Regions from separate parts of the Streptomyces tatrensis genome, predicted to be linked through region 2. Evidence: riboswitches for the same ligand, from Rfam matches in the RefSeq annotation. Region 2 holds a riboswitch; the other holds the start of a gene.
What was found. Region 2 has a riboswitch for S-adenosylmethionine ahead of thrC (threonine synthase). Riboswitches for the same ligand answer to the same signal wherever they lie in the genome.
Positions count from the first base shown of each region.

Region 1: linked by a shared signal. The riboswitch ahead of ACODT5_RS28350 (aminotransferase class V-fold PLP-dependent enzyme) and the one ahead of thrC (threonine synthase) in region 2 are both predicted to bind S-adenosylmethionine.

Region 1 covers NZ_JBMDLB010000011.1:2,786,341-2,793,707, forward strand. Annotated here, with positions in the region: gene ACODT5_RS28325 (NYN domain-containing protein) at 8-1,372, opposite strand; gene ACODT5_RS28330 (hypothetical protein) at 1,413-1,652, opposite strand; gene ACODT5_RS28335 (rhomboid family intramembrane serine protease) at 1,788-2,522, shown strand; gene ACODT5_RS28340 (Lrp/AsnC family transcriptional regulator) at 2,519-2,800, shown strand; gene ACODT5_RS28345 (ferredoxin) at 2,805-3,389, opposite strand; gene ACODT5_RS28350 (aminotransferase class V-fold PLP-dependent enzyme) at 3,403-4,821, opposite strand; SAM riboswitch class IV at 5,078-5,194, opposite strand; gene ACODT5_RS28355 (hypothetical protein) at 5,305-5,463, opposite strand; gene trpD (anthranilate phosphoribosyltransferase) at 5,589-6,653, opposite strand; gene qcrB (cytochrome bc1 complex cytochrome b subunit) at 6,863-7,367, opposite strand, start outside.
Region 2 covers NZ_JBMDLB010000011.1:4,448,058-4,455,424, reverse strand. Annotated here, with positions in the region: gene otsB (trehalose-phosphatase) at 1-168, shown strand, start outside; gene ACODT5_RS35950 (alpha,alpha-trehalose-phosphate synthase (UDP-forming)) at 577-2,037, opposite strand; gene ACODT5_RS35945 (glucosyl-3-phosphoglycerate synthase) at 2,126-3,112, opposite strand; SAM riboswitch class I at 3,344-3,502, shown strand; gene thrC (threonine synthase) at 3,520-4,845, shown strand; gene ACODT5_RS35935 (MoaD/ThiS family protein) at 5,045-5,323, shown strand; gene ACODT5_RS35930 (cold-shock protein) at 5,717-5,923, shown strand; gene groL (chaperonin GroEL) at 6,293-7,367, shown strand, end outside.

The DNA of each region.
Region 1 (7,367 bases), 1.7 Mb from region 2:
GCAGCAGTTACGAAACGCGCGAAAGCCGCTTCAGCAACAAGGCGGACGCCACCGGCCGCGCCCCGACCTTGGCCACCCCGTCGGCGACCTCGCGGTCGGTGGAGACCACCACCACCGGACGGCCCGCCGGTTCGGCGCGCACCAGCTGGCGGATCAGCTCGTCCGCCGTCACCCCCGCCTTGGAGAACAGCACCCGCACCCCGCGCGGCGGCGCGAGCAGCACGGGGGCCGCCAGCTCCGCCCCGTCGAAGACACAGGTCATCTCGGCGCCCGTCTGCGCGGCGAGCATCGACAGCCCGCCCAGCAGCCGCAGGCGCTGCTTCTCCAGCGGCATCGTCGGGTAGCCGGTCTTGGTGACGTTGTAGCCGTCGACCACCAGATGGGCCTGCGGCAGCGCCAGCAGCTGGTCCAGCAGCGCCGGGTCGGTCTCCGACAGGGCGCGCGCCGCGATGTCCTTCGGGGTCATCCGGCCCGGCTCCACCGCCTCCACCGTGTCGGCGGGCCGCGTGGAGACCGGCGGCAGCGCGAGCTCCCGGCGCAGTCCCGCGGCCGCGTCCAGCACGGTGTCCAGCAGCAGCCGCAGCCGCATGTCCTCGATGCTGCGCCCCTCGCGGGTGGCCCGGCGCGAGGTCTCCAGCGCCGATTCCACCTCCGCGAGGCGGGACTTGAGGCGCCGGGTCTCGCTCTCCGCCGAGTTCACCTGGGCGGCCGCCTCGGCGCGGATGCCGTCGACCTCCGCGTTGATCTTGCGCAGGGCGGCGTCGCCCCGCTTGACGTCGCTCAGCGCGCTGCGCAGCTTGCGCTGAAGCGATTCCGCTTCCTTGCGCGCCGCGTCCAGGTCGGCCCGTACCTGGTCGACGCCCGTGCGCTGCAGGTCCCGTACGTGGGCCAGCTCCTCGCGGAGCCGCTCCATCTCGCGGCGGGCCTCCTCGTCGACCCGCTCGGCGTCGGCGCGCTGCGCCTCCTCGCCCGCGGCGGCGACCAGCTTGACCCAGCCGGCCGGCCGCAGCACGTACGCGGCGGCCGCCACGTCCAGCGGGTCGGCGGCGGCGGGCGGCGCGCCCGACTCCAGCGCGGAGGCCAGGTCGGCCTGCGTCTCGCGGAGCTTGTCGGCGACCCGGCCCCGGAAGACGGGGTCGCTCTCCACGGCCGTGGCCATGGCGTTGCCCGCGAACTTGGCGCGCCGGGTCGGGGTGAAACGGGCGTACTGGCGCAGCTGCGCCGGGAGGTCCGCGACCGTCAGCCCGCCGAAGGCGTCGGAGACGAGTGCGACGACCCGGCGCCGCACGCCTTCCGGCAGCGGGCGGTCGAGCACCTCCGCGGCGTCACCGGCCGCGTCGGCCGGCTCAGCGCCGCTTGCTGGCTCCACAATCCGTCACCCCTACCGTCATTCACCTGTGGGCGGGGCTCCGTCAGGAGTCCGCGCCCGGCCTGTCGACGAGCTCGATCTGGTCCACCGCGTTGCACCAGCGGCAGCGCACCGACTCGATGGTCTCATTGACCACCTCGCGCTCCTCGACCTTGGGCTCCCCGGCGAGGTCCAGGTGGACGTACTCCACTACCTTCGACGAACGGGTGACGTCGAAGCGCGTGAGGTTGCCGCACAGCGTGCAGCGCCACCGGGTGGTGTCGGTCGGCAGGGGAACCGTCATCAGGCCGCTCTCTCCTTCTATCGCTCACATGGCGCAAGCACCGCACCCTCCCGTGTCGTCACGGGTGGCGCGCGCGTGCGTGCGTAGCTCGTAACCCTACGGCCTGCCGCACCCGCTGGTGGGCCCGGCTGGGTCATGCTCGGTCGCATGATCGTAAGGTGGCAGGCCGTACGCGAGGCCGCCCGGGGCCCGGTGGTCACCCACGCGCTGATCGCCGGCTGCTGCGTGGTGTTCGTACTGAGCCCGGCGTCGGGGCTGAACCCGGTCTACGGGGCGGGTGACCAGCTGCTCACCAACGGGACGGCGTACTTCCGGCGCTGGGGCGTGGTCCCCGACGAGCTGTTCACCGGCTCGGGCCGGGCGGCGCTCACCCCCCTCACGGCCCTGTTCGTGCACGGGAGCTGGCTGCACCTGCTGGGCAACATGCTCTTCCTCTACGTCTTCGGGGCGATGACGGAGCGGCGCATGGGCCGGGCCTGGTTCCTCTGCTTCTACGTCTGTACGGGCTACCTGGCCCTGGCGGCGTACGCGGCGGCCTACGCCTCCTCGGACCAGACCCTGGTCGGGGCCTCCGGGGCGATCTCCGCGGTCCTGGGGGCCTTCCTGTACCTGTTCCCCAAGGCACGGGTGACGAGCCTGTTCCCGTTCCTCTTCTTCCTGCCGCTGCGCTTCCCCGCATGGATCGTGCTGATGTTCTGGTTCGGCCTGCAGTGGCTGGCGGCGCACCGGGCGGCGAGCGGTCCCGGAGTCGCCTATCTGGCCCACGTGGTGGGCTTCTCCGCCGGCTTCCTCTACGCGTGGGCCCGCTACCGAGGTGGGACTAGAGTGGGTCGACCAGTGACTGCCGTCGAGGGAGACAGCCAACCGTGATCACCGCACTCGTGCTCATCAAGACCAGCGTGGACCGGATCCCCGAGATCGCCGAGGCCATCGCCGCGCTGGACAGCGTCAGCGAGGTCTACTCCGTCACCGGCACGTACGACCTCATCGCGATGGTCCGGGTGTCCCGGCACGAGGACCTGGCCGACATCATCCCCGGCAGCATCAGCAAGATCCCGGGCGTGGAGGCCACGGACACGCACGTCGCGTTCCGCACGTACTCCCAGCACGACCTCGAGGCGGCCTTCGCGATCGGCCTCGACGCGTAGCGGTTCAGAGCGCGGGCAACGCCTCGCCCGGCCGGGCGGGGCGGGCTTCGGCCAGCCAGAACAGGTAGCCGCGCAGGTAGTCGGCGAGATCGCCGTCGATGTGTTCCACGTACGCACGGGCCCCGTCGGCGGCCTCGCGCTCGTACACCCCGTCGGAGACCGACCAGCTCCGGTGCAGGGCCACGGCCCACTCGCGGACCCGGCCCCGCTCCCGCCACCAGCCGCGGACGAGGTCCGGGGTCCAGTGCGCGTCGCCGTCTCCCCCGTATCCCCCGAAGGGATCGCACTCGGCCGCACAGACCAGGTCTCGTGCCTGCGCCGGAGTCCGGGGCTGCCGGTAGACGAACTCCTGTCCGTACCCGTCGTCGTCATAGAGCACGTGGGCGGGCGCGCAGCCGCGTCCCATCCAGCACGTATCGGTCTCCGACGCGTAGAACGGCCCCGGGACGCTGCGCCAGTCCCGCTTCTCCCACCCGTAGGGCGCGGCCCCGCTCCAGTCGTGCACGACCGGCAGTGCTTCCGGTCCCCACTGGGGCAGCGGACGCCCCACGAGGGCCCGCACGGTCGGTATCGGGTCCCAGTACGTCATGCCCCGCAGCCTGTCAGACGGCCGGGACGCAGCGGCCCTCTTCGGTGCGGTACTGCCACTTGGCGCCGTCCGCGACGAGCTCCTTGACCGCGCGGACGAAGCGCTCGACGTGCTCGTCGGGGGTGCCTGCGCCGAAGCTGACGCGGATCGCGTTCAGCGACCGCTCCCCCGGGGCCGCCTCCGGGGCTCCGCACTCGCCCTGGGCCTGCGGCTCGCTGCCGAGGAGGGTGCGGACCAGCGGGTGGGCGCAGAACAGGCCGTCGCGGACGCCGATGCCGTACTCGGCGGAGAGCGCGGCCGCGAAGTGCGAGCTGTTCCAGCCGTCGACGACGAAGGAGATGACGCCGACGCGGGGGGCGTCGTCGCCGAAGAGGGACAGGACGCGGACCGCCGGAACCTCGGCGAGGCCTTCGCGGACCTTGGCGATGAGGCGCTGCTCGCGCGCGACGAGGTTCTCGAAGCCGGCCTCGTTCAGCGCCTTGCAGGCGGAGGCGATGGAGTAGACGCCGATGACGTTCGGGGAGCCGGCCTCGTGGCGGGCTGCGGTGGTGTGCCACTCGACATCCACGCCGCCGTCCTCGCGACGGGCGACCTTGCGGGAGGCGCCGCCGCCGGCGAGGTACGGGTCCGCCTCCTGGAGCCAGTCCGCGCGGCCGGCGAGCACGCCCGAGCCGAAGGGGGCGTAGAGCTTGTGGCCGGAGAAGGCGACCCAGTCCACGTCGAGGTCCTGGACCGAGACGGGGTGGTGCGGGGCCAGCTGGGCGGCGTCCAGGACGATGCGGGCGCCGTGGGCGTGCGCGGCGGCGGCGAGCTCCTTGACGGGCCACAGCTCGCCGGTGACGTTGGAGGCGCCGGTGACGCAGACCAGCGCCGGGCCCTTGGGGTCTCCCCAGCTCGAAGAGCTAGGGGATGGGTCGCGGTCGGCCAGGGCGCGCTCCAGGGTGGCGACGGCCTCGTCCGGGGTGCGGGGGGCGTTGAGGTAGGTGACCTGGGCGTTCGTCCACGGGAGCAGCGAGGCGTGGTGCTCGGTCTCGAAGACGAAGACCTGGCAGTCGGCCGGGAGCACGGCGGCCAGCAGGTTGAGGGAGTCGGTGGTGGACCGGGTGAAGATCACCTGGTCGGAGGGGCGGCAGTCGAGGAACTCGGCGACCGTGACCCGGCTCTGCTCGAACAGGTCGGTGGAGAGCTGCGAGAGGTACCCGGCGCCGCGGTGGACGCTGCCGTAGTACGGGGCGTACGCGGCGACGTCGTCCCAGACCCGCTGCAGCGCGGGGGCGCTGGCCGCGTAGTCGAGGGCGGCGTAGGTGACCTCGCCGCCGGTGACGAGCGGCACGGTGACGTCCCGGCCCAGGACCGGCAGCGGCTCGACACAAGCAGGGTCGACGACGGCAGCAGTCGCGGTGGCGGTGACGGCGTTCAGGGTTGCGGACATGGCGGAATCTCCCGGCAGGCAGGTGTGAATGGCTTCGGTGTGCCCGTACGCGGATACGGCGCTGCGGCCGTTCGGGGTACGGGAGTGCCCCGGAATACGGATCGGCGGCCGCGCACAGATGTGCTGCCGCAGGCGTGCTGCGGGTACGCGGAAGTGACCCTGTTCCGGGGGGTGAAGAAGGGGCGGAGTCGCCCTATCGCATTCGCTTGCTCACGGAAAACGCTCCTCGAGAGACCAGGACCCCTGGTGTTCGAGGGATCCGCGCTTGCCGTAGACCTCACTGCCTACGACCTGGTCATCACCCGGGGCACCCCGCCACGGAAGGAGGGTTGCCGGACAGCAAGCCGGGGCCTAAACGCTGTCACTCGTGACCTGAGGAGAATCCTGCCACACGATCTTCCGAACGCAAGACCCCGGTCCACATGGCGGACCGGGGTCAATGCTGGATCTTGGCCGGATCCCGTCGAACGGGAACGGGGACGGCTACGCGTTGCTCGCCGCCACCCAGCGCGCCAGCGCATCCCGGGCCGCGCCCGAGTCCACCGACTCCGCCGCCCGCACGACACCCGCGGCCAGCTGCTCCTCCAGAGTGCCCGCACCCGGATCCAGCGCCACCAGGGCCGCCGCCGAGTTCAGGAGCACCGCGACCCACTCCACGTGCCGCGCTCGCACCACTCGGCCGCGAGCGGCCTCCCGGGCCTCGCCCGGCTGCGCCGGCCTCCGACCGGCGATGAGCCCGGCGGGAACCGCCGCCGGCCGCCCCAGCCCTACGCGTTGCTCGCCGCCACCCAGCGCGCCAGCGCATCCCGCGCCGCGCCCGAGTCCACCGACTCCGCCGCCCGTACAACACCCGCGGCCAGCTGCTCCTCCAGAGTGCCCGCGCCCGGGTCCAGCGCCACCAGGGCCGCCGCCGAGTTCAGGAGCACCGCATCGCGGACCGGGCCGGTCTCGCCGGCCAGCAGCCGGCGGGCCACGTCCGCGTTGAAGGAGGCGTCCGCGCCGGCCAGCGCGGAGACGTCCACCAGCGGGATGCCGATGTCGCGCGGGTCGAAGCCCTGCTCCCTGACCTCGCCGTCGCGGACCCACCAGACCCGGGAGGTCGCCGTGGTGGTGAGCTCGTCGAGCCCGTCGTCGCCGCGGAAGACGAGCGCCGAGGAGCCGCGCTCCGCGAGGACGCCCGCGACGATCGGGGCCACCCGGGCGTCGGCCACACCGGTGGCCTGTGCCCGGACCCGCGCCGGGTTGGTCAGCGGGCCGAGGAAGTTGAAGGTGGTCCGGATCCCGAGCTCCCGGCGGGCCGCCGCCACGTGCCGCAGCGCGGGGTGGAACTTGACCGCGAAGCAGAAGGTGATCCCGGCTTCCTCGGCCACCTCCACCACCCGCGCGGGGGTGAGGTCGAGGTTGACGCCCAGCTTCTCCAGGACGTCCGAGGAGCCGCTCGCGGAGGACGCGGCCCGGTTGCCGTGCTTGACGACCTTGGCACCCGTACCGGCCACCACGATGGCCGACATCGTGGAGATGTTGACCGTCTTGGCCCCGTCGCCGCCGGTGCCGACGATGTCCACCGTCCGGCCCGGCACCTCGATCAGGTTGGCGTGTTCGTACATGGCGCGGACCAGGCCGTTGATCTCGGCCACGGTCTCCCCCTTGGCCCGCAGCGCGACGGCGAATCCGGCGATCTGGGCGTCGGTGGCCTCCCCGCGCATGATCCGGTCCATGGCCCAGGCCGTGTCGTCGGCGCCGAGGTCCCGGCCGGACAGCAGGGCGTCCAGAACGCCCGGCCAGCCGCGGGCCGCCACGCTGTCGCCGCCTGCCGGGGTCACCAAGGTCATGGTCCGCTCCTGCTGCTCGTCGAGGATTCCACGTCGAATGGGAAGGGGATCAGCCTATCCAGCCCCGGGGACGGCAAAGAGCCCCGTCCAGACACTGGACGGGGCTCTCGCCGTGGCGACACCAGGACTGACCGAAATCAGTCCCTCAAGCAGTCATGCGTGGTGCGTGGTGCGTCATGCGTGAAGCTGTGAAGCCGTGTTGCGGGAGATCAGTGGTGGCCGTGGCCGCTCTGGATCTCCTTGTACTCCTCGACCGTGGGCTTCGGGATCTGGTTGTTCTCCCCGTAGTAGCCCTTGCTGAGCTTGGCGCGGAGCTTCTCCAGCGCCTTCACCTTGCGCTCGACGCCGTTCTCGTCGACCGTGGGGCCGATCTCGGCGGGCTCGTACTGCTCGTACGAGGTGAGCGCGTGCAGCTTGCCCTGCGAGAGCGGCTCGTGGACCTCGACGAACTCACCGTGCGGCAGGCGCTTGATGATGCCGGTCTCGCGACCGTGCAGCACCTTGTCCCGGTCCCGGCGCTGGAGGCCGAGGCAGATCCGCTTGGTGATGATGAACGCGATGACCGGACCGACGAAGAAGCCGATGCGGGCGAACCAGGTGATCGCGTTGATCGACAGGTGGAAGTACTGCGCGAACATGTCGTTTCCACCGGCGATCAGCAGGATGACGTACCACGTCAGCCATGCCACACCGAAGCCCGTACGGGTCGGGGCG
Region 2 (7,367 bases):
GCGTACTCGGCGGTGGAGAAGCTGCGGGCCGGGGGGATGCCGGGGCTGCTGCTGTGCAGTGGCTCCGCGGAGGTTCCGGAGCTGGCCTCCCGCGCGGACCTGACGCTGTCCGGACCGGCGGAGGTCGTCGCCTTCCTGGCGGGGTTGGCCGCGGCCGTCCGGGCTTAGTTCCTGACGCGCCCCTCGGGTCCCTCGCGTCCCGCCGCGCCGCCGGGCGGGTGCGGCTCGCTGCCCTGCGGGGCCGTCCCCTACCCACCCTTCCACCGTTCCCCGGGCTCCGCCCGGACCCCTGCCGTGTGCGGCGCCGTTCCCGGGGGCCAGCCCCCGGACCCCCGCTCCTCAAACGCCGGAGGGGCTGGATTTCCGCTCGGCGAGGCTGGGACGGGCCGGCCGGCTGGGTTGCCGCGCAGCGGCAAATCCAGCCCCGCCGGCGTTTGAGGCGCGGGGTCTGGGGCGGAGCCCCAGGGGGTCCGGGCGCAGCCCGGCTGGGGGTCCCCCCGGACGGAGTCTGGGGGATGGGCGAAGGGCGGGGAGGGGACTTCGCCCCGCGCAGCGGCAAGGGGTGCTGTGGGGCCGTCAGGTGCGCAGGGCGTCCAGCTGGGACGTGAGCCACTGGGCCGGCGGGAGGGCCGTCGCCGCCGCGGCCAGGCGTTTCGTACGGTCCGCCCGCTCCGCCGCCGGCATGGAGAGCGCGGCGTGCAGGGCCTCCGCCGTCGCCGTGACGTCGTACGGGTTCACCGTCAGCGCATCCGCGCCCAGCTCCTCGTACGCCCCCGCCCCGGTGGACAGCACCAGCACGCACCCCGCCTCCGAGACCACCGGGATCTCCTTCGCGACGAGGTTCATGCCGTCCCGCACCGGGTTGACCAGCGCCACGTCCGCCAGCCGGTACGCCGCCAGCGACCGCGCGAAGTCGTCCTCGACGGAGACGAGCACCGGCTGCCAGTCGGCCGTGCCGAACTCCTCGTTGATCGAGGCCGCCAGCTCCCGCACCGACTCGGTGTACTCCCGGTAGACGGTCAGGTCCTGCCGGGACGGGTACGCGGAGGCCAGGTGGACCACCCGCTCGCGCCACTCGGGGTGCGTGATCAGCAGCTCCCGGTACGCCAGCAGCCCCCGCAGGATGTTCTTCGACAGCTCCGTGCGGTCCACCCGGACGATCGTCTTCAGCCCGCCGACCTCCGCCCGCAGCGCCGCCAGCTTGTCGTCCACCTCCGGCCGGTGCGCGAGCGCGCGCAGCTCGTCCCCGTCCACGCCGAGGGGGTAGGGGCTCACCGTGGCGAACCGCTTCTCCGCGTACGTCCCGCGGTCCGCGAGCAGCTTGCGGTGCCACACCCCGGCCTGTCCGTCCCGGGGGAAGAAGGGGTCCGCGATGCCGGTCGCATCATCGAGGTGCGCGCCGGTGATGAAGTTGTGGGCCCACCCCCAGGTGTGGAACCCCAGCCGGTCCGCCCCGAGCATCCCCCACACCAGCTGGCTCCGGATGTCCGCCGGGAGCATCTCCAGGAACTCCCGCGAGGCCCACGGCGTGTGCGTGAAGTGCCCGATCCGCAGGTCGGGGCGGAGCTCCCGGAGGAGCCCCGGGGCGAGGGCCAGGTGGTAGTCCTGGATCAGGACCGCCGCGCCCTCGGCCGCCTCCTGCGCCAGCGCCGCAGCGAAGGCCTCGTTGTACGTGACGTACGCGTCCCAGCGCCGCCGGAACTCCGCGTCGAAGACCGGCTCGCGCGGGATCTCGTACAGGTGGTGGTGGAGGAACCACAGCACCGAGTTCGCGATGCCGTTGTACGCCCCGTCGTACACCTCGGGGTCGATGTCGAGCATCCGTACGCCCGGCTCGGCGACCCCGCGCCGTACCGCCTCCCGGTCCGCGTCGGACAGGGCCGCGCAGATCCACAGCGCCCCCGGCTGTTCCGCGAGGGCCGCGGAGAGGCCGGAGACGAGGCCGCCCCCGCCGCGGCGGGCACTGAGCGTGCCGTCCGCAGCGAGGGCGTACGAGAGGGGGCCGCGATTCGCGGCGACGAGCACCTGGGAAGCCATGCGGCGAACCTAGCCCGCCCCGCCTCCGGTCAAACGTCGGTGCCCGCGTGTGCGCGGGACCGAGAGGAAGGCCACACCGCCGAGGGCGCTATGCCACGCGGCGGCGCGCGTACTCCTCGATGTCGAGCATCGGGGGCCGCTCCTCGGTGTCCACGGCGTAGGTGTGCGGTACGAACCCGTCCGGGCCCCGCTCGAACTGCGTCAGCTCGGGGCGTACGAGGTGCCCGCGCGAGAGCCGTACCTGCGCCGTGCGGTAGATCGCGGCGGCCATCCGCCCCAGCGCCTGGCCGTCCTGGTGGCGGTGCAGCCGTACGCCCACGTCCACCTGGGCCAGCGCGTCCAGCCCGGCCGTGTGCAGGGCGTCCACCAGCAGCCCCAGCTCGACCCCGTAGCCCACGGGGAACGGCAGCCGCTCCAGCAGCTCGCGGCGTACGGCGTACTCGCCGCCCAGCGGCTGGACGAAGCCGGCCAGCTGCGGCCAGTGGAGGTTGAGCAGGGGGCGGGCCACCAGCTCCGTGACCCGGCCGCCCTGGCCGTGGGCCCTGGCGGAGGCCAGGGCGTTCGGGTCGCTGAACTCCTGGCCGAAGGGGCGGTCGTACATCGCCTTGACGAAGCGCACGTCCGGATCGGTCAGCAGCGGGCCGACGATCCCGGACACGAAGGCGGCCGAGAAATCGCGCAGATCTGCGTCCACGAAGCAGACGATGTCGCCGGTGGTGACCAGCAGCGAGCGCCACAGCACCTCGCCCTTGCCGGGCAGCGCCGGGATCCGCGGCAGCACCTCGTCGCGGTGCACCACACGGGCCCCGGCCTTGGCCGCGACCTCCGCGGTGCGGTCGGTGGAGCCCGAGTCGATCACGACGAGCTCGTCCACCAGGGGCACCGGCAGCCCCTCGATCAGATCGCGCCTGATCACCTCGACGATCCGGCCGACCGTCGCCTCCTCGTTCAGCGCCGGCAGCACCACGCTCACCGTGCTGCCCGCTGCCCGCTTGGCCGAAAGCAGCTGGCCGAGCGGTCGGTCGGCGGCTGACCAGGAGCGGTCTGCCAGCCAGCGCTCCACCTCTTCCAGCACCTTCAGCACTCCTTGTTCCCTCACGCGTTCTGCACGGGTTCGACACGGGTTCGACACTGGGATCATCACTCGTTTGGACCGAAATGTGATCCATCTCGCCGTTCGGACGGCTGTCTCAACCACCCGGGCCTTCGGTTACAGTCTTGAACAACGCGAAGGTCCACCGCATGCCGGGGGGCCCCGCGTACAAACGCACCGGCGCGCCACAGAGCGCGTCCGCCGGTGCCATACCGCTCATCCAGAGGGGCAGAGGGACACGGCCCGTTGAAGCCCCGGCAACCCTCCAGTCGGTTCTCGCGATCGCGCATTCCAGCGCCGCCAGCGAGGTCCCCGGCTAGGGAAGGTGCCAATTCCGTCTCATGGCGAAGTGCGCCATGGGGAAGATGAGGAGAAAGGGCCTCGCCATCATGGCTGCACAGTCTGTCGCAACCTCTGCCGAAACCGTTGAAAACACCGGCGTTGAAACCAACACCGTTGGCACCTCTGTCGATCTCGGTCCCGCCACCGGCCTTTCCTGTCGTGAGTGCGGTACCCGCTTCGAGCTCGGCCCGATCTTCGCCTGCGCCGAGTGCTTCGGCCCGCTCGAAGTCGCCTACGACCTGCCGCTGGGCGACCCGGAAGCCCTGCGCGCCGCCATCGAGGCCGGCCCGAACAACATCTGGCGCTACGCGCCGCTGCTGCCCGTCCCGGCGGACGTGGCCTCCAAGCCGAGCCTGAACCCCGGCTTCACCAAGCTCGTGGACGCGGCCAACCTGGCCAAGGAGCTCGGCGTCACCGGCAAGCTGTACGTCAAGGACGACTCCGGCAACCCGACGCACTCCTTCAAGGACCGCGTCGTGGCCATCGCCGTCGAGGCCGCCCGTGCCTTCGGCTTCACCACCCTCTCCTGCTCCTCCACCGGCAACCTGGCCGGCGCCGTCGGCGCCGCGGCCGCCCGCGCCGGCTTCCGCTCCTGCGTGTTCATCCCGCACGACCTGGAGCAGGGCAAGGTCGTCATGGCCGGTGTCTACGGTGGCGACCTCGTCGGCATCGAGGGCAACTACGACGACGTCAACCGCTTCTGCTCCGAGCTCATCGGCGACCCGCTGGGCGAGGGCTGGGGCTTCGTCAACGTCAACCTGCGCCCGTACTACGGCGAGGGCTCCAAGACCCTGGCGTACGAGATCTGCGAGCAGCTCGGCTGGCAGCTGCCCGACCAGATCGTCATCCCGATCGCGTCCGGCTCGCAGCTCACGAAGATCGACAAGGGCCTGCAGGAGCTGATCAAGCTCGGCCTCGTCGAGGACAAGCCGTACAAGATCTTCGGTGCCCAGGCCGAGGGCTGCTCGCCCGTCTCGACCGCCTTCAAGGCCGGTCACGAGGTGGTCCGCCCGCAGAAGCCGAACACCATCGCTAAGTCGCTGGCCATCGGCAACCCGGCGGACGGCCCGTACGTCCTGGACATCGCGCGGCGCACCGGCGGCTTCGTCGAGGACGTCAACGACGAGCAGGTCGTCGAGGCCATCAAGCTCCTCGCCCAGACCGAGGGCATCTTCGCCGAGACCGCGGGCGGCGTGACCGTCGGCGTGACGAAGAAGCTCGTCGAGAACGGGCAGCTCGACCCCACGCTGACCACCGTGATCCTGAACACCGGTGACGGCCTCAAGACCCTGGAGGCGGTGGCCGAAGGTGGTGGCCAGACCGCCACCATCCGCCCCAGCCTGGACGCGTTCCGCGCCGCCAACCTGGCCTAGGGGGGTGTCCGGCGGATCAGGGCCGGGCCCGGGTGGTCTGGCACCGCGCCTTGCCGCGTTGTCGTCGGTCGCCGACGCTCCGCGTCGACTCCCTCCTCCGCCTTGCAATGCACGGCACCAGACCACCCGGGCTGATCCGGCCCTGATCCGCCGGACACCCCCTTCTCTTCTCCCTGCACACCGGAAAGGCAGTAGCGCCATGAGCGTCAACGTCCGCATCCCCACCATCCTGCGCACCTACACCGGCGGCCAGGCCGAGGTCCCCGCCGAGGGCGCGACCCTCGAAGAGGTCATCCAGTCCCTGGAGGCGAGCCACCCCGGCATCGCCGCGCGCGTCCTGGACGACCAGGGCAAGCTGCGCCGCTTCGTCAACGTCTACGTCAACGACGACGACGTGCGCTTCGAGGGCGGGCTGCAGACGTCCACCCCGGACGGCGCGGGCATCTCGATCATCCCCGCCGTCGCGGGCGGCTGCTGAGCGGTCAACGGCTCGTAGAAACTGAATTGCCCCCTCCGTTACCAAACGGAGGGGGCAATTCTGCTTGATTGGGCGCGGTAGAGTTGGGGAAGTCCCCTCCGCTGTTCTTGCCCGCCGCATATGAGCGGGCCGCTGGAGGGTTGACATTGAGTCAACATGCAAGCGCGCTATGGGTCGTTGGCCAGGTTTGTCCGGCCCGAGTTGCCCAGGAATATTCCGGGTTTTCACCCTATTTCAATCTTTTGGCGTGTCCAGAATTCTCGTCGGAATGACCTGTTGCAGACAGCAGCGGTGCGGATACATTCAGCCCCGGTCGAGGCGTTCCGGCGCAAGTTCTGACCCGGGACCGCGAAGTGCGGTCCTGCGCAAGGGCCAGTAATAGGGGAGTTAGGCATGGCTCAGGGCACCGTCAAGTGGTTCAACGCGGAGAAGGGCTACGGCTTCATCGCGGTCGACGGTGGTGCGGATGTGTTCGTCCACTACAGCGCCATCCAGATGGACGGGTACCGCACCCTTGAAGAGGGTCAGCGGGTCGAGTTCGAGATCTCGCAGGGCCAGAAGGGTCCGCAGGCGGACATGGTCAAGCTCGCCGCCGGCTAGTCCGACCGCGATCGACCACCGACACGTACGGGGCCGCGCACAGCGGCCGCGCACGACGGCACAACGGCATATGTACGAGGGGCCCACATCCTGGACACGGGATGCGGGCCCCTCGTGCGTGGCGGTTCCGGCGCCCTTGCGGCGCCTGGGTGTTCATCCCGGGTTGCCCGAAGCCGCTTGCACTCGGGGGGGTCGAGTGCTAATCATTGGCGTTAGCACTCTCCGGGTGAGAGTGCTACCTATACGAGGACCGGGTCAGTGAGGCCCGCAGGGTCCGGCGGGAAGAAACCGCCGGGCACGCAGGCCGTCCGTCGCGGGCGCGGGCGCGGTCCGGGAGCAATCCACCGCTGTCCGGGAGGACCACTTCAGATGGCCAAGATCATTGCGTTCAACGAGGAGGCCCGGCGCGGTCTCGAGCGAGGCATGAACCAGCTCGCCGACGCCGTCAAGGTCACCCTTGGCCCCAAGGGTCGCAACGTCGTCCTTGAGAAGAAGTGGGGCGCCCCCACGATCACCAACGATGGTGTCTCCATCGCCAAGGAGATCGAGCTCGAGGACCCGTACGAGAAGATCGGCGCCGAGCTGGTCAAGGAAGTCGCCAAGAAGACGGACGACGTCGCCGGCGACGGTACGACCACCGCCACCGTTCTCGCCCAGGCGCTCGTCCGCGAGGGCCTGCGCAACGTGGCCGCCGGTGCGAACCCGATGGCCCTCAAGCGCGGTATCGAGAAGGCCGTCGAGGCCGTCTCCGCCGCCCTGCTGGCGCAGGCCAAGGATGTCGAGACCAAGGAGCAGATCGCTTCGACGGCCTCCATCTCCGCTGCCGACACCCAGATCGGCGAGCTCATCGCCGAGGCCATGGACAAGGTCGGCAAGGAAGGCGTCATCACGGTCGAGGAGTCGCAGACCTTCGGCCTGGAGCTCGAGCTCACCGAGGGCATGCGCTTCGACAAGGGCTACATCTCGGCGTACTTCGCCACCGACATGGAGCGCATGGAGTCGTCCCTCGACGACCCGTACATCCTGATCGTCAACTCCAAGATCGGCTCGGTCAAGGACCTGCTGCCGCTCCTGGAGAAGGTCATGCAGTCCGGCAAGCCGCTGCTGATCATCGCCGAGGACGTCGAGGGCGAGGCGCTCTCCACCCTCGTCGTCAACAAGATCCGCGGCACCTTCAAGTCCGTCGCCGTCAAGGCTCCGGGCTTCGGCGACCGTCGCAAGGCCATGCTCGGCGACATCGCCATCCTCACGGGCGGCACGGTCATCTCCGAGGAGGTCGGCCTCAAGCTCGAGAACGCCGGTCTCGACCTGCTCGGCCGCGCCCGCAAGGTCGTCATCACCAAGGACGAGACGACCATCGTCGACGGCTCCGGTGACAGCGACCAGGTCCAGGGTCGCGTCAACCAGATCCGCGCCGAGATCGAGAACTCCGACTCGGACTACG